DNA from 3 places in the Priestia sp. JV24 genome. Region 3 is predicted to be linked to each of the others. Evidence: riboswitches for the same ligand, from Rfam matches in the RefSeq annotation. Region 3 holds a riboswitch; each other region holds the start of a gene.
The links. A riboswitch is a leader RNA that binds a small molecule or an ion and turns the genes downstream of it on or off. The one in region 3 is predicted to bind cyclic di-GMP.
Positions count from the first base shown of each region.

Region 1: another riboswitch for cyclic di-GMP. It lies ahead of OK414_RS05355 (glycosyltransferase family 2 protein); the one in region 3 lies ahead of OK414_RS27605 (anti-repressor SinI family protein).
Region 2: another riboswitch for cyclic di-GMP. It lies ahead of sinI (DNA-binding anti-repressor SinI); the one in region 3 lies ahead of OK414_RS27605 (anti-repressor SinI family protein).

Region 1 covers NZ_JAPCIN010000011.1:41,495-47,532, reverse strand. The annotation lists gene OK414_RS05375 (flagellin) at 127-240, shown strand; gene OK414_RS05370 (class II histone deacetylase) at 347-1,468, opposite strand; gene OK414_RS05365 (carbon-nitrogen hydrolase) at 1,514-2,386, opposite strand; gene OK414_RS05360 (APC family permease) at 2,439-3,818, opposite strand; cyclic di-GMP riboswitch class I at 4,352-4,437, shown strand; gene OK414_RS05355 (glycosyltransferase family 2 protein) at 4,461-5,963, shown strand; gene OK414_RS05350 (EAL domain-containing protein) at 5,999-6,038, opposite strand, start outside.
Region 2 covers NZ_JAPCIN010000011.1:51,759-57,796, forward strand. The annotation lists gene OK414_RS05405 (HPP family protein) at 1-355, opposite strand, end outside; gene OK414_RS05410 (histidinol-phosphatase HisJ family protein) at 588-1,379, shown strand; gene OK414_RS05415 (SMI1/KNR4 family protein) at 1,345-1,818, shown strand; gene sinI (DNA-binding anti-repressor SinI) at 1,865-1,987, opposite strand; cyclic di-GMP riboswitch class I at 2,008-2,094, opposite strand; gene OK414_RS05425 (helix-turn-helix domain-containing protein) at 2,215-2,550, opposite strand; partial or broken gene OK414_RS05430 (phospho-sugar mutase) at 2,761-4,472, shown strand; gene OK414_RS05435 (SpoIID/LytB domain-containing protein) at 4,634-6,038, shown strand, end outside.
Region 3 covers NZ_JAPCIN010000032.1:2,999-9,036, reverse strand. The annotation lists gene OK414_RS27620 (DoxX family protein) at 1-271, opposite strand, end outside; gene OK414_RS27615 (MarR family winged helix-turn-helix transcriptional regulator) at 301-753, opposite strand; gene OK414_RS27610 (pirin family protein) at 794-1,555, opposite strand; cyclic di-GMP riboswitch class I at 1,991-2,075, shown strand; gene OK414_RS27605 (anti-repressor SinI family protein) at 2,098-2,226, shown strand; gene OK414_RS27600 (anti-repressor SinI family protein) at 2,255-2,398, opposite strand; gene OK414_RS27595 (recombinase family protein) at 2,565-3,155, opposite strand; gene OK414_RS27590 (metalloregulator ArsR/SmtB family transcription factor) at 3,529-3,867, opposite strand; gene istA (IS21 family transposase) at 3,996-5,570, shown strand; gene istB (IS21-like element helper ATPase IstB) at 5,584-6,038, shown strand, end outside.

The sequences.
Region 1 (6,038 bases), on a different contig from region 3:
AAGACGATGAAATCCGTAGGTAATTAATATGCTGTTCCGCATATCAATATCCGAAGTGCCCAACCCCTATTTTTTTAAGAGGGTGAAGATATAGTCTAGTCATTTGTGAAAGCAAATGTTCGCACGATGGCGAAAGAAATGATGGAACAAACAAAGAATTCAATTCTATCTCAAGCATCTCAAGCTATGTTAGGTCAAGCTAATCAGCAACCACAAAACGTACTTCAATTATTACGTTAATTGTTATTTTAAAAGAGTCTCCGTAACGGAGACTCTTTTTTGTCATGTAATTTCATTTATTTGTTCCTAACATATTAATGCGGTTAATTGCTTAGATATGCTCTTCTTAACAAAAACTTTCCTTCTCAGCAAATTCCCAAAACTTTTTCTGATAGTTTATAACGTTATCTATCGCTTCGAATAAAACAGGTGGTGTATTTCTTTGCGGCAAAACGTGCGGATCTTTCCAGTTTACATCTATACCGGTAAGTCCTTCAATAACTCCCATGGTGGCGATAGGAAGATATGCTAGGTTATATCCTCCTTCTTGTGCTACAATAAGCCTTCCTTTGCAATATGATTCTGCTAGTTCCCGCATTTTGTTTGCCATATATTTAAATCCTTCTCTTGTCACCATTAAACGAGAGATAGGATCCAAAGCATTTGCATCTTGACCCGCTGATATTATGATAAGCTCGGGCTGAAATTGTTTAATAACCGGTGCAATGATAGATTCAAATACATATTGATAGCCTTCATCTCCAGTCAGGGGAGGCACAGGTATATTTATATTATACCCTTTTCCTTTTCCTTGTCCGATTTCATGTACCTTTCCGGATTCTAATGGAAAATAATCTTCTTCATGAATCGAAATAACGAGTACGTCGTCACGTTCATAAAAGATGTCTTGCGTTCCGTTTCCGTGATGAACATCCCAATCCAAGATGACGACTCTTTTTAACCCGTAATGTTCAATTGCATAAGCAGCGCCTACAGCCACATTGTTATAAAAACAAAAGCCCATTGCTTGATCTGAAGACGCGTGATGCCCTGGCGGACGTATTTGAGCATAGACTTTTTTTGTCGTTTCACTTTCCATTACGGTATCTACTGCTTTCATGACAGCACCTGCGGATAGCCTCGCGATATGTTCTGTTTCAGCAGATGCATATGCCTCAGGTCCAATTTCCCTTATTCCTGCTTTACATGCTTTTTGAACACGCCCGATATGGTTTTTAGTATGAACCCGAAGTAAATCTTCATCCGATGCTTCATAAGGTGATTGTCTAACTAAGTGATGTGCTAAACCGCTTTTTTCAATCATTTCTTTGATTACGGTCATTCGATGCTTGTTTTCAAACTCGGCACAAGGCTCTACTGTTTCTCCACCTTCAAATACATACTGAATCTTGCCCGTGTCATGGCGTAAAAATCGTTCATCCCAAATCCAGCTTGTTTTATGTATCATTCTGTTTGGCTCCTTTCTTTTTATACTAGAAATTAGAAATCAAGCTTATACATTTGAAGGTGTGCGGAATGCTTCTTTTTTTAATAATAATTCGTACGTATCTGGTCTTCTGTCACGCATAAACTGAAGCAAATTACGTGTTGAATCAATTTCTTTTAAGTCAACTTCTTGAATCAAAATTCCTTCTTCATCCGTTAAAGATTGTAGAATTTCTCCCATTGGATTGCTTACAAAGCTTCCTCCGTAAAAGGTCATCTCTTTTTCAGTTCCTACCCGGTTCACTGCAGCAACAAAAACGCCATTTGAAATACCATGTGCTGAAATAGCTTTCTCCCATGCAGGACGAGTTGAAAGTTCAGGATGATCAGGCTCTGAACCAATCGCAGAAGGATAAAATAGGATATCCGCTCCTTGCAGCGATAAAATTCGTGCTACTTCTGGGAACCACTCATCCCAGCAAATTCCTACTCCGATTGTTCCATATTGCGTTTCATATACCGGATATCCCGTATTTCCTGGAACAAAATAATATTTCTCGTGATAGTTCGGCCCGTCAGGAATGTGGTTCTTTCTTGTAATTCCTAAGCAAGTTCCGTCTGCGTCGAATATGGCTGCACTATTAAAATAAACGCCTCTAGCTGCCTTTTCATAAAAAGGTACAATTAATACAACTTGCAAGTCTGCTGCAAGGTCTGCCATTTCTTTTAATACGGAGCTCTCTGCTGGTATAGCCAGCTCATATCCTGCCGGTGAAACACTTTGAGGAAAATACTGAGCATTAAATAGTTCTTGCAGACAAATAATTTGAGCTCCATTTGCTGCGGCTTCTTTAATTTTTGTGAATGTGTAGTTAATATTAGCTTCAACGCTTTCTTCACACTTAACTTGAATAAGACCAACTTTTACTGTTTCTTTCATTTTAACCTCTCCTCTTATATTAGAAATTTCAGATAATTATTAACGTACTTTATCAAGATATATGTTCGGTTTTGAGCTGGTTTGGCTCTGTTTTTTCATCAAAAGTAAATTGGGGCGGTGCTTTTGTAAAAAATGACGTCTTGTATACTAGATAAATAAAGCCTATAACAACCCAAACACTCCCTAACGAAATAGATTTTATATCTAAGCTTGTCCATAGCCAAATTGTAAAGCCTGCTCCAATAATGGGACTGATTAAATAACGGCATGTGCCTTTAACATCTCTTTGTTTTCCGCGGAGATAATAGTGAAAGATAACAGAGATATTTACAAATGTAAATGCAATTAGCGCTCCAAAATTGATAAAGGAAGCAGCTGTAACGACGTCCATTGCAAGTGCACTTAATGAAAGTACTCCAATAAAAATAACGTTTCGCGATGGTGTTTTATATTTGGGATGTATATATGCAAACAGTCTTTTAGGCAGCATTGATTCTCTGCCCATTGCATAAAGCAGCCGCGAAGCACTGGCGTGTGAAGAAATTCCTGATGCAATCGTTGAAGTAATAATTCCGGCAAGAAAGACGGATGAGAAGAGTGTTCCTCCAATATAAGCTGCTATTTCAAACGAAGCTGAATCTACAACTTTAAATGAATGGTAGTTTGGGTAAACAAGCTGGGTAATGTACGAAACGAGTATAAAAAGTATTCCTCCTATAAATGCTACAAGAAAAATAGCCTTTGGTACATTTTTCTTTGGATCAACTGTTTCTTCAGAAAGTGTAGTCACAGCATCAAACCCAAGGAAAGATAAACAAAGAATTGAAGCTCCTGCAAGAACAAAAGAAAAAGAATCCTCTGAGCCGAAAAGCTGTAAAGAAGAAAAGAACAAAAGATCACTTTCTCCTTCTATCATTTTCTTAATCGATAAGATAACAAATAGAGCTGTTACAAGAAATTGAAAAAGAACAAGTATTCCGTTCACTTTTGCTGTCATTTGAATACCAAACACGTTTATACAAGTGATGATAACAATAAAAAGTAGAATCCAAAGAGACGATGGAATAGATGGAAACGCAGCTGATAAAAAAGTTCCCGCCAACAAAAAATTAATCATTGGTAAAAAAAGATAATCTAAAAGCACAGACCAGCCGACAAGAAATCCTAGGTGAGGACTTATAGTTTTTTGAGTATACGTATAGGCAGAGCCTGATAAAGGATATTCTTTAGCCATATGTCCGTAGCTGTATGCGGTAAATAGCATCGCTACAAGAGCAAGGACATATGCCATAGAAACCATGCCATGTGTAGTTTGAGCTACAACTCCATATGTAGTAAAAACCGTCATTGGAGCCATATATGCAAGACCTAAAATGACGAGTGATCGAAGCGTTAGCGTACGAACAAATGTAGCACTTGGCTTACTTTCCATCCTGTTTCCTCCATTCAACTAATATAATTCTCGTACACGCCCCCTTCTATTTTGATGCACATAAATGAATGACTATCATTCATTTATGTTTAATGTAATAAAAATTCATAAACAGCAACAAGAATAATGAATGACTATCATTCATTATTCTTCTATTATAATCGATAACTTTTTCTTTGTCTTCACTTTTGTCAGAATTTTTAACATATTACACTTAACTATATATTCCGTTTTATAACCTCCAAAGGCTATCATTTATCACCAATCACCCTCACACCACGTCTATTAACAATTCTATAGAGCTAATAGCTTAGCATCAATTACGGCCTTCCGCTTTGCCACTCTAATGAACATAAATAAAACTGTGTACATCATTAACAGCTTTCCTATTTTACTTTTATCGAATTTTGTCGAATCTTTTTTAGGGTAATTCAACCTATTTTTATGGTAAAATTTAAAAAAGATATTCGTTATATAGTATCATTATGTGTATTTTGTTCTTTAAAAGGAACGAAGATAGTAAACTTAACTTGTTCAGTTAAAGGCAAACCAGTCGAAAGGCTGGGACGCAAAACTTCAGGTCTAAGGTCTTTAGGACTAGGATAGCTGGGTTTCCTGATATATCAGGGGGTAAAGGAAAACATGAACAATCAGCGTGTCGTTACTGGAAGTATTGGAGCTTCGTATATGAGGCCGCGCATTGTGGCATTCATTCCGGCGCACAATGAAGAGAAATCAATTCGCGACTGCTTGGCGGGGTTAGGCGATCAGCTTCTTCCGAATAACGTGGAGCTCGATGTATTTGTGATTGCAGATAACTGTACGGACCGTACAAAAGAAAAAGCGGAGCTGGCCGGAGATGAATTTGATTTAAATGTAAAAGTACTGGTCACTGAAGGCAATAAACAACGAAAAGTCGGCGCATTAAATACGGCTTGGAAAAAGATATATGGAGATACGCTGGATTTATATAATACGACGCTGACGAAATATCAGCAGCTGTATAAAGAGTCGATTAAAGCGATTTTAGGGATGGATGCAGACAGCCGCTTGGCTCCAAAAGCACTCATTAATTTATGGGAAGATTTGATGACGTCGCGAAACATCGGCGGCGTGATGGCAAAATATACGATGAGAATGCCTAAAAAGAAAAGCTCGCTTTCAAAAGATGATGTGCACTATGAGGAAAAGCTCGCAAGCGGCGAGTACGGCGGACCGATAGCCCGGTGGTGGACGCATCAACAGAAACAGGATATGGCAAGCTGGCTGCTGGATCTTCAGTATCACGGCGGAAGCACGTACGTACTCGGCGGTCAGGCTACGCTGTTTCGCCCTGAAGCGCTTCAAAATATAGTGGAAGAAAATAAACTTGACGGTCCTTGGCAAAATGACAGCGACGTTGAAGATATGCTGCTGACGTGGCAGCTGCAAAAATCCAATTGGAAAACGTTAATCAGTCCAGGCGCTCGCTGCTTTGTGGACTCGATGAGAAGCTATCACACGTATCGTGAACAGCGTAATAAATGGAAGTCCGGGACCGTTGATTTACTGACAAACGGAAACTTGGACGTCAGAACCAAGCATAAAGGAAAGCTTTGGCGTTCACAGATTAAAACGCTGTGTGATTTACTTATTCGCCTGCTGTTTATTTTATTGTTATCTGCTGCGCTTGCGACCGATCAATTTTACTGGTCGTGGCTTTGGGTCATTCCAATCGCGTTAGCTTCTGTGTTAAATATTATGCTCGCTGTCAAAACGCCGATGCACAGGCCGATTGATGTAATACTGGCCGGTCTTTTGATTAGTCCGGAGATTTATTTATGGGTGAATTTAATTACGTTTGGTCAAGTATGGATGGAAAGGCTTGCCGCTAATAAAAAAGACGGCTGGGCGAATCAATACAACGCAGAAAACGGGAAAACGCGGAGTAAATTAGGGCAAGGGATTTTAACAGGCTTTGCGTTTACAGGCATGATTGTTGTCCTGTGTATTTATTTCCGTGACTACTTAACGAGTCCTTCTGTACAGCAAGCCATTTATCCGTACTTAATGAACGGGTGGATCTTGCTGACGTATTTAACAATCTATCAGTCTCTTTATATGTTTTACCAAATTTGGACGCTTCGAAAACCTATTCAAGCGTAAAAAAAAGTGATGTCTCCGTGGAGACATCACTTTTTTTATAGAAATCGTTTCTTTAAATAGTCGGCGATTTTTTGA
Region 2 (6,038 bases), on a different contig from region 3:
CAATCGCGATAGTGATTAGACTTCGATGAAATAAACTCCAGATAATAAGTGCGGAAACCGTTGCGAGCAAGTGCCCTCCAAGCACGTGACGCGGCTGTGATAAAGGACCTTTATGAGCACCAAAGACAAGCACGCAGCTTGCGCCAATCGGAGCAAGCGCCATTGGATAACCAAGCGCTAGTGCAATCGCGCTGCTGATAATAATCGCAATTAAGCCTCCGATAGAAGAAACAACTGCATCTCTATAATTGATTTTTGGTTCTTCTTTTAGTTCTCCTTTCATCTTTTTCGCATAAGAGCTTAAGTAAGACAGAAAGGGGCTTTTTGTTTGAGAGAAACTTTTTTCAATTTGCATTTCTTCTTTCCTTTCTCTTTTGTAAGTAAAAGTTGTTTGTCAAGTTGTATGTCAGAACATCTGCTATATTAAGTTAGTTTATAAGAAAACAAGGATTACTGGAAGAGGAAAAATGTCTTTTTTTATTGGAAATACTTTTTATGAACAAAAAAAGGTGGGATAAGCGGTAGAAGTGTCTCTATGTGCAGTAAGAGTAAGAGAGATGTATAATAAACCTAGAGGTGACTAAATTATGTATCTAGTAGACTACCATCATCACACAAACAATTCATTTGACTCACAGGCAGTCATGAAAGAAGTGTGCGAGCAGGCTTTGAAAAACGGCATAAACGAAATTTGTTTTACCGAGCACTTTTCATTAAATCCATTAGCGCCAACGTATGGTCATATGGATTTTGATAAATATGAACGAGAACTAGCGGAATGCAGAGATCAGTTTCAAAATCAGCTAGTGATTAAAAAAGGAATTGAAATTTGTGAGCCGCACTATTTAAAAGAGAAGTATCAAGAAACGATGAAGCAAGAGAGCTTTGATTTTATTTTAGGGTCTGTTCATAACATTAATAATATCAAGCTTCGTAAACATTTGGAGCTGAATGACAAAGAAGCGATTTACCGCGCTTATTTTAACGAAATGTATAAGCTAGTAAGCGAAGCGGATATTGATGTCTTGGCTCATTTAGATTTAATGAAGCGTTATGCGTTTGAACAATACGGCATTTACGACTTTCATCAATTCAAAGATATTCTTGGGGAAATCTTAAAAAAAGCAATTGAGCGTAATATCGGAATTGAAATTAACACTTCAGGTATGAGAGGGAAGCTGGGCGAAGCGCTGCCGGCACTGGAAGTTGTTGGACTGTACCGTGATTTAGGCGGAGAAATCTTAACGATTGGCTCTGATTCACACTTCGCCGAAACGGTAGGAGCACATATGAAAGAAGCGGTTGAAATGGCAAAACAGTGCGGGTTTAAGGAGATTTATACGTTTGATCAGCGTAAGGCAAAAGGAATTCGCATTTAATATGAGCGTATTTCACTTTCTTCATAACGAAAAGCATAAATTTTATCCGTTAGAAGCAAAAGAGATAGAAGCCGCGGAGCAAAGGTTAGGAACAAAATTCCCAGCAGAGCTCCGTCAATTTTATTTGGAAATAGGATATGGCTTTGCAAATAGGAATGAAACAACTGCTTTTCAGCGAATTATAGATCCAGACAGCGCAGTAGACTTGCATTTACATGAAGACTTTTACGAGCATGATCCTGATTTAGATATGTATGATGAAAGAGAAGGCTTTATTTTCTTTGAAGTCGTAGAAGGATTGTATTTTGAAGTGAGGTGGGGCACAGAGGCTGCTTCGCCAGTGTACTTCATGGATACACGTATCTCAGACTCTCTTCAAGCGTTTTTTGAGCAGCTCGATAACAACGCCCATTTCTATGAGAAAATGTTAGAAGAATAAGGATAACTGGAAAAAGCACGCTCAAACAAGAGTGTGCTTTTAAAATTCACTTCCGCTTAAACTCCGATAAAAATTTCCGGACTTCTTCTGCGGTAAGTCCGAGTGTGCGAGCTACTTCCATAAGACTTACCCACTCTTGATCGATTGACAGTACATTTTCTTTTTTCATTACGATTCATCCGCCCTTTGCCAGGGAACCCAGCCATCATAGCCGAAAGCGGCCTTAGACCTGAAGCTTTGCGTCACTATTTTTCAATAGTTTTGCCCTTATCTGGATAATTTGTAATATTCATTTCATTATATATTTCAAAGTTATTTTACAAGAAAATAGTTGTCTAGTATGTCGAAATGAGTCGGTTGTCACAAAAAAATCGAAAAATTAGTTAATTAAGGATGCTAGTTCTTTTTACGGAACTTCAAATAACACTGAAATTCAATAAAATCTTCTCGTGTCATGCCATCTTGGATTGCTTGTTCAATTAATTGAAGCCATTCTTTGTTAAGATTTGGCTTTAGAGGCACTGTTTCAATGCTAATCTCTGGCTCAATTAAATAATCAATGGTTGTATGCAGAGAAGAAGCAATTTTATCAAGCATTTTTAAGGAAGGATTACTGTTAAGGCCTTTTTCTAAATGACATAAATATGATTTTGAAATATGAGCTTTTTCAGCCAAGCGAGTCATTGAATATCCTTTTTGTAACCGCAAATTCTTAATTTTTTCTCCTATCACTTCAGTTCATCCTCTTCTCATCGTTTTGTTCATTATAACGTATAATAAACTTCTTTGTGTAGGTTTAATTTTAAATTATGTTCTTTATAAAGAACTATAAACAAACATAAAATAACCGTTTCGCTATATAGTATATAACTAAATTCATAGAGAGTTCATATAAACCATTTACAATAAAAGTAAGAAAAACATAAGACGGGAGAGATGAACATGACATGGAAAACTGAATGGACGAAATGGAGTATGCACAGCGAGTTATCAAGTAAATTAAAAAAACAAATGAATGAATGATCGAAAGTGAACGAGAAGATGCCTTTTATAAACAGCTCGAATTTGGCACATGCGGAACGAGAGTCGAGCTCGGTGCGGGACTCAATCGTATGAATATCTACACCGTTCGAAAAGTCACGGCTGGACTTGCTAAATACATCGAAGAAAACGGTACAGAAGCCAAAAAACGAGGAGTCGTGATTGCTTATGATTCCCGCCATGGCTCGGCAGAATTTGCTTTAGAAGCAGCCAAAATGCTGGGAGCGCACGGAATTAAAAGCTATGTATTTCAAGAGCTGCGGCCAACGCCAGAATTATCATTTGCTGTCCGTTATCTTCGCGCTTACGCTGGAATTATGATTACAGCGAGCCATAACCCTTTAGAATACAACGGCTATAAAGTATACGGAGAAGACGGATCACAGCTTCCTCCTGCAGCGGCTGATGTGATCGTCACGCATATGAATGAAATTGAAAACGAACTGCTGCTGGAAATAAAAGATGAACGTGAACTTTTGAGTCAAAATCTAGTAAGCTATATCGGAGAAAATTTGGATCAAGTGTATTTGGATTATGTAAAAGGTCTTCAGCTAAACAAAGATGTGGCTAACCTACATATTGTTTATACGCCGCTTCATGGTACGGGACAAACGCTAATGCCGCAAGCACTTCAAAACACCGGGTTTCAGCACATCACAATTGTGGACGAGCAAAGAAACCCAGATCCTCACTTTTCAACCGTTGCATCTCCTAACCCGGAAGAAGCTCAGGCTTTTCAGCTGGCAATTAAATATGGAAAAGAAACAGGTGCGGATTTACTGCTTGCTACAGATTCAGACGCTGACCGGTTAGGAGTGGCTGTAAGAAATAACGATGGTCAATACATTTTGCTGACAGGAAATCAAACGGGTGCTTTATTGCTGTATTATATGCTGTCACAGAAACAAGAAAAAGGGATACTTCCAGATAACAGTGTGATGCTTAAAACAATTGTGACATCAGAATTAGGACGTGCAATCGCAGAAGATTACGGTGTACAAACAGTCGATACGCTCACTGGTTTTAAATACATTGCTGAAAAAATTGATGAGTATAAAAAGAAAGGAACAAAAACATTTCAATTTGGCTACGAAGAAAGCTACGGTTATTTAATCGGTGACTTTGTTCGCGATAAAGATGCCGTGCAGGCAGCGGTGATGATTGCTGAAGCAGCTGCTTATTACAAGCAGAAAAGAATGACTCTTTATGATGGACTAATAGAGCTTTACGAAAAATACGGCTACTACAAAGAGTCTCTCACGTCTTTCACTTTAAAAGGAAAAGACGGAGCTGAACAAATCAGCCATATTATGAACAGATTCCGTGAGCACCCTCTGACAGAAATAGCAGATGTAGCAGTCGAGAAAATAGAAGACTATCAAAGCGGAAAAAGAACTAACTTGCTTACCGCTCAGCAAGAAAGGATGAACTTGCCTTCATCCAACGTACTGAAATTTTGGCTGCAAGACGGCTCTTGGTTTGCCATTCGTCCGTCCGGCACAGAGCCAAAAGTGAAGTTTTATTTTGGGGTGAAGAAAGGAATGTATCCGGAGAGCGAAGAGCGGTTGAAAGAAGTGAAAACAAGTGTTATGAATACAGTGAAAGAGATATAGCTTAATACAAAAAAGCATTGATACATATCAATGCTTTTTTCATTTAGTCCTGCTCAAAGAAATATTTTAAACGAAATTTGCTAAAAAGATTGGAAATTGTCGAAAGTCTGCCGATATAACGAAGGAAAACAGAAAATTAGACAAGGAGACAAGTAGACAGAATGAAAAAGATTTTACCTGTTTTACTGATGCTAAGTTTACTGATCGTGTTATATAGTGCTGCAGTAGTGTCTGTACAGGCAGCCGAAACAGAGCCAACGGTATCGGTGAAATTAAAAAATTATTTAGGCAATCAATCTAGTATTAAAATTAAACCATCGCAATCCTATACGATTGCAGACAGCAAAGTAACGCTTCAAGCTAATACAGAGTATGAAGTAAAAGTAGCGGGGAGCAAAGTCAACTTACTGCATAACCAAGAAGTGCTTGGTGAATTCGATAGTTTCACTGCTAAACCTTCTACATATGAAGCCTTCCTTTCTATTAATAACCGAAACTACTTAGGGAACGTACAGTTTACCAATGAAAGCAGTAAATACGTCAGACCCATCAATACAATTCCAATGGAAGACTATTTAAAAGGCGTTGTTCCAAAAGAAGTGTATACGTCTTGGCATAGTAACGCATTAAAATCTCAGGCTGTTGCGGCGAGAACATACGCATTAAGCTATGCAAGTAGCACCATTGATGATACGACGAAGTATCAAGTATATGGAGGATATGAATGGTATAACAGCACCAACAGCGCGGTCGATGAAACGTTCGGAAAAGTATTAAAGTACAACGGTGCGTTGATTAACGCTGTGTTTTCTTCAAGTAATGGTGGGATCATTGAATCCGACTATAATGCATGGCAACAAGCTTCTCATTCTTACTTTCAAGTGAAAACTGATCCGTATGACCCTCAAACAAAGTGGTCATTAACAATTCACAAACAGCAAATTGACCTATCTGCAAAAGATTTGAAAAACCCAGACGCTTGGTGGAGTCAAACAAAAGAAGTAGATGAAAAAATCGCAGGCAAAATTAAAGCACAAATGCAAACGGAGCCCCAATTTAAAGGAAAAGACATTAAAATTGTAGGCATCTCTAAAGTAAATCTTTATCAACCAACGTCAGGTCAGCGCATGAGTAAAGGAGATATTAGTCTAACCTATGTGATGAGAGGTGAAGTAGACCAAGACAATAAGCTCGCGGTTAAAACATGGAGTAAAGTCGGATACAAAGCAGATAACATTCGATTTATGCTTGACGGAACTCGTTTTAAAAGCCTTATGGTTACTAAACAATATCAAGATCCAAGTGCTCAAATCATCACCATTGAAGGAAAAGGAAACGGACATGGAGTCGGCTTAAGTCAATTCGGAGCAAATGCCATGGCTGCTCAAGGAAAATCATATACGGATATACTAAGCTTTTACTATCCGGGCGTAAGCCTAGTCTCTCACTATGAGGACAAATACCCTAGAGTCACTATTCCAGATCCAGCTCAAGTAGATCCAATCAAGGCTGGCGATAGCAAAATATCAGGAACAGCTGAACCTAATTCGACTATCTACGTAAAAG
Region 3 (6,038 bases):
GACCAGCTTTAAAATGTGAAAATACAGCGCCAGCCATCAGTAAAGTAAGTCCCCCAGAAGCTAATAAAGCAATTCTTGACTTCCAGAAACCAACCAAAAGTCCAATAGCCCCTACAATTTCACAAATACCTACAAAATACATCAATCCTAATGGATAACCAAAACCTTCAAATGTGTGAACTTGCATAGGATTTCCTGTAAGTTTCATTGTACCAAAAGCGAAAAAGCCAACTACAAGTAATCCTTGAATAATACGTAAAACCCATTTCATTTATCATTTCTCCTCTTAATCTTTGTCTTTTATTTTTGTAAACTTTGTGCACCAATTCCTATTTTCTTTAATAAACCTACCAGTTGTTCTTTCTCTTCATTGCTTACAAATGAAAAATTTTCTGAGATTGTTGTAACGTGCTGGGCAAACATTTCACTAAACAAAACTTCTCCGTTTTCAGTCAAAGTGACATTAAACGCCCTCTTATCGTTTGGATTTGGTTTTCTTTCTACAAGTCCCTGCTTTTCAAGCTTATTCACGACGTAAGTAATGCTTCCACTTGGAATAGATAGCGTTTCACTGATTTTTTGAATAGGATGAGCACCTTTGTTATAAAGCAATTCAAGTACCATAAAATTTTCAGGGCTGATACTATAACTTTCTATATCCTTCCGAATATTTTCAAATACAGCCTTATTTGCTTTCATCCAGATTCGAAATAGCCTTAAATCTAATTGGCTCTTCTCTTGTTTATAATCCATGCAATTTACACCTCTTTGAAGTTGGAATCAAAAACAGAAACTATCTATCTTTTGGATACAATGGATACTCGACTTGAGTTGGAATTTCTATAAACACAATGCGAAGACTATCTCCCTTAGGCTTGATTGTAATGGTTTCAGTTTTCTCAGATTGAATAATAATAAAATCTTTTTTATCAAAAGAGAGCTCTTGCTGCACAATCTTGCCTCCATCACCTCTTATAGCTAGTCCTGCAATGGTTCGATTTGGAGTAAGTGTAAGCTGATAACTTGAGCTATTAGAAATTTCTATATCGTACATAAAGGCATCTGTTATCAGATTAATTGGCGAATCAGTTCCAAGTATAGTTTTAATGGTTACACCCTCTCCTTGAATGACAGGAAATTCCTCGTTTTTATATTTTGAATAGTTTGGTGTACGCTTGATTGCATCATTTAAATATGGTTCAAGCCATATTTGAAACATTTCTGCAGGGCCATCTGATCCTTCAGCATGCCACATGCCTGACCCTGTTTGCATAAGTTGTACACCTCCAGCGTCAACCTCGCTTTGGTTTCCTAGTGAATCTTTATGAAAACCTTTACCTGACAGGATATAGGTTAAAACTTCAAACCCTTGATGAGGGTGTTCGCCAATTCCACCTGCTCCTTTTGCTTGCCCCCATGCCCAGTAGAATAAAGGACCAAGTCGACTGATAACAGATCCTTCACCAGAAAACCCAATGGGTTTTTGTTCTATAATCTTGCCACCATCAAATTCACCTTTTGCCTGTTCACTTGTATGAATGATTTTGACTTCCATTATTGTTCCTCCTATAAGTTAAATGAATGAATTAAAATTGAAACCTAACATTTCAAAAATATTAACAAATATAATGGTATGATTATTAGCTGTTTTTGAAATTATCGCATTTACCCTAACAGTAGGATAAATCCGTGTCAACAAAAATATTCCCTATTTTTGATGGAGTGTCTACTGTCAAAAAGCACACCTTTTTATACGGTAAAAAAACGAATGATAAAACCTCTATTTAATCTAAAAAACAAGCCTTGTTAGACTTATTAAAAATACAAGGCCTTATTGTACGCTTGGTTTACGTCTCTTCCTAGCTGATAACTCTCAGCATTATTTTTGGAGTTAGAAATAGTTGTTTAATTCAGAAAATAATTATAGGAATACTCATTTCGGCATACTTCGACATCCATTATGTAGTAATATTTTATATAAATATACACATTCAGATAAAGGCAAACTAGTTGAAAAGCTAGGACGCAAAGCTACAGGTCTAAAGTCAATTGACTATGACAGCTGAGCCTCCTGAAAATCTGGAGGAATTTATGTTTATGGACAGTAAAAAAGAAGTAATAACGTCACATTTAGACCAAGAATGGATTAGACTTATCCAAGAGGCTAAGGAAGTAGGGTTATCGGTTAAAGAAGTAAAAGCATTCTTAGATAATAAACAAACCTAGTGATAATAAAAAACATTAGATAGGCACGCTATCTAATGTTTTTTGTTACCGTGTTATCTTGAGATTTTGCTTCTAGAAACTGTTTAAATTCTTCTTTACTCACATTTGAATTCATTGCATCTTTTACTAGTTTCATCCACTCTTCTGACAGAACTGCTATAGACTTTTTCATCATAGTACCTCCTTACATAAATACTTTTTATCATTTACCGTTTGTTTTAAGCTTAATATTCTATTTTATAGTGACCATCCACTATATTACAACTAAATAGTTAATCCTCTTTACTTTAATCGACTATAGATAGCTGTTTATGTAGTGAAAAATAAAATTCTTTCTACTATTCTCCCGTAGACACCGCATTTTTTAGTTTCTGATATTCTCTCCACCGACGATAAAAAGTAGCTTCACTTATATTTGTGATTTTACAGATTTCCTTTACAGGCTTATTAGTGGTTTCATGTAGTTCGATAGCATGCCTTACTCCATCATGCTTTAACGTAAATTTCTGTTTCTTTCCTTTATATATACCTTTTCTTTTTGCAATGGCAATTCCAGCTTGCTGCTTTTCCTTAATCATGGTTCGATCAAGCTCACTAAATGCAGACATAACGGTTAGGATAAATTTCCCCGAAGGAGTTCTTGTATCAATTCCCAAATTTAATATTACTAAATGAATACCATGTTCATCTAGTTCTTCAATTAGCTCTAATAGTTGTTTGGTGTTTCTTCCTAGACGATCCATTCTTGTAACGACGAGGGTGTCACCCTTAATTAATTGATTAAGCAGTTGATTTAGTTCTTCTTTGTGGTTTTGTATTCCTGATACTTTTTCCTGAACAATACGATCTACTTTTGCCTCTCTTAATTGTTCGATTTGAGAATCCAAATTTTGATCAAAAGCAGAAACACGTGCATATCCAAAAATCATAAAATTCCTCCTAAAGTGGATAATCAAAAGACAAGACTATATGATAGTTAAATTATACAGTAAAATCAACCCTCTCCTCAACTATCATTTAGGCATACCTTATTGATAGTTAGATAACCAACGGAACATTCATTTTTTACATTAATTGATAAGTTCCACGTAATTTATCGGGTGAAAAATACGCAACATAAAATGTATAGTTACAAGTTAACGTTGTATTCTAAACCTAAAGCTGTAATAGCTCCAGCAGAAGTTCCCCCAATTCTTTTTATATGTTGTAGGATATTTACTTTGTCTTAAACAAATTATTGTTTTTTCATCTTGTTCATGTTTGTGTGCCATTTCTTCCAACTCCTCATATAGTAAGAAAAGCTTAAATCGTAATTTCTTCCTTCTTAGTAAACAGGACTTGAATCAACTGCTTAATATGTTCATCATTCAAAGAATAAAAAGCTAGTTTTCCTTCTTTATGGTAGCTTGCAATTCCCATATTACGAAGAAGTCTCAAATGATGAGAAGCCGTTGCTACTATAGACCCGGCAATATTAGCTACGTCACAAACACATAATTCTTCTCCCTTATACAAAGCAAGGACAATCTTCAATCTTGTTTCATCTGCTAAACCTTGAGCTTTCTCAACATCTATAGAAGACTTAATACGATTAAATTTTTCTTCGTTATAACAATAAATATAGCAACGGTCTTTTGCCATAATTTCCTCCTTATATCCAAACTGTATTTAGTACTCTAAAACTAAGCCAGCATAGTCATTGAAAATCCGGCCAGTTTATAATAAACCCATGCAGACTATTTTGTAGGTTCATGGGGGAATTTGGGGAGATGATTACGCTGAAAAAGAAACAGGAGATTATATTACTGCACGTACGAGAAGGTTATTCTCAGAGAAAGATTGCCAGCTTAGTAGGCGTTAACCGAGAAACAGTAGGAAAGTATATTCGTGAGTATGAGACGAGGAAGAACAAATTACTGAGTGAAGATAAAAATGCGGATACTGGTGAACTTATTCAAGAAATTGTAGAGGCCCCAAGATACAAGAAACGTGATTCCAAGAAAAGAAAGCTATCTAAAGAGATTTTACATCGTATTCAAATGCATCTAGAAGAAAATGTGCAGAAAAAGAAACAGGGGTTAAGGAAGCAAATAAAAAAAGCTGTTGATATTCATGAATCCTTAGAATCCGAAGGATTTACCATTAGTTATAGCACAGTTCTTCGCACGATAAGAGCAATGGAAAAAACAAAAAAAGAAGCATTTATTAAAGGAGCTTACGCGCCTGGAGAGGTTTGCGAATTTGACTGGGGAGAAGTCAAATTAATGATTAATGGCAGAAAACAGGCCTTACAAATGGCCACGTTTACGTCAGCTTATAGTAACTTTAGAATGGCTTATTTATTTACAAAACAAAAAACGGAATGTTTTCAAGAAGCTCATTCGTTGTTCTTTAAAGATATTGGCGGTGTATTTCACACCATGGTCTATGACAATATGAAAGTAGCCGTAAAGAGATTTATTGGCACAGAAAGAGAACCTACCGAGGCGCTGATAAAGCTTTCGCTTTATTATTCATTTCATTACCGTTTCTGTAATACAGCAAGTGGAAATGAAAAAGGACATGTAGAGCGAAGTGTAGAGATGATTAGAAGAAAAGCATTTGCCTTTCAAGATACCTTTGACACATTAGAAAAAGCAAATCACTATTTACATGAAATTTGCTTGAAACTCAATCACAAAGAGAAGAACTCATCATCCCGTTTGACGCCAAACGACTTAATAAAAGAAGAAAAGAAGTATTTATTAGTAGCGCCCCCGCCTTTTGATGCAGCACGAGTGATAAATGGACGTGTTACTAAGTATTCAACTGTCATCGTTGATCAAAACTACTACTCTGTACCGGACCACCTAGTTGGAGAGATGATTCGGATCAAAATTTATAGCGATCATATTCAATGTTTTTATCGGGAAAAGAGAATCGCTCTACACCCACGACAAACTGGAAATCATGAATGGAGCTTACACCTTGAACATTATTTGTATACCCTACAAAAAAAGCCTGGTGCATTAGCTGATAGCACAGCATTACAACAGGCAAATCCAAAATTAAAGAAAATATACTACTCTTACTATACCACTCACCCTAAGGATTTTATAGAGTTAATCCACTTTATTAAGTCTGGAATTACTATCGAACAGATAGAAAAAAGTATTCAAGAACTCTCTACTCTTCATCCTAGCCACATCACCACAGATAAGATCAAATTAATCTGCGCGAAACAAAGAGAAGGACTACATTTACCTACAGACTATTCATCTCAGAAAACCATCGATATCGAACACTATTCTAAACAACATCTTCAGACCTATGATCAACTGTTCCAAACGAAATTTATCCAATAAGGGGTGCAGGTAAATGGAACTTTCGAAGCAAGCATTGGTAGAGGAAATTAATACATTAAGCAAAGAGCTCAAATTACCTAAAATCCGTCAGGATTTTGAAGAAGTGATTAAAGAATCAGTTGAAACAGATGCCAGTTATGAAGAATTCTTACGACAGTTACTTCAAAAAGAACTGGATTCTAGACAGGAATCTGCCAAATATAATCGAATCCGTCGTGCAGACTTTCCCTATAAGAAATATCTAGAAGATCTATCAACTGAGGATTTATCAAAAGATGCCCAGCAAAAATTTAAACTTTTAAAGAGCTTAAATTTTATCAGAGAAGGCCGAAATGTCATTTTAGCTGGAAATGCGGGTACAGGAAAAACTCACATGGCAATTGGCTTAGGGATAAAAGCTTGTATGGAAGGTTATAAGGTATGGTTTACAACGGTTCCTTTATTAGTCAACCAAATAAAGGAATGCAG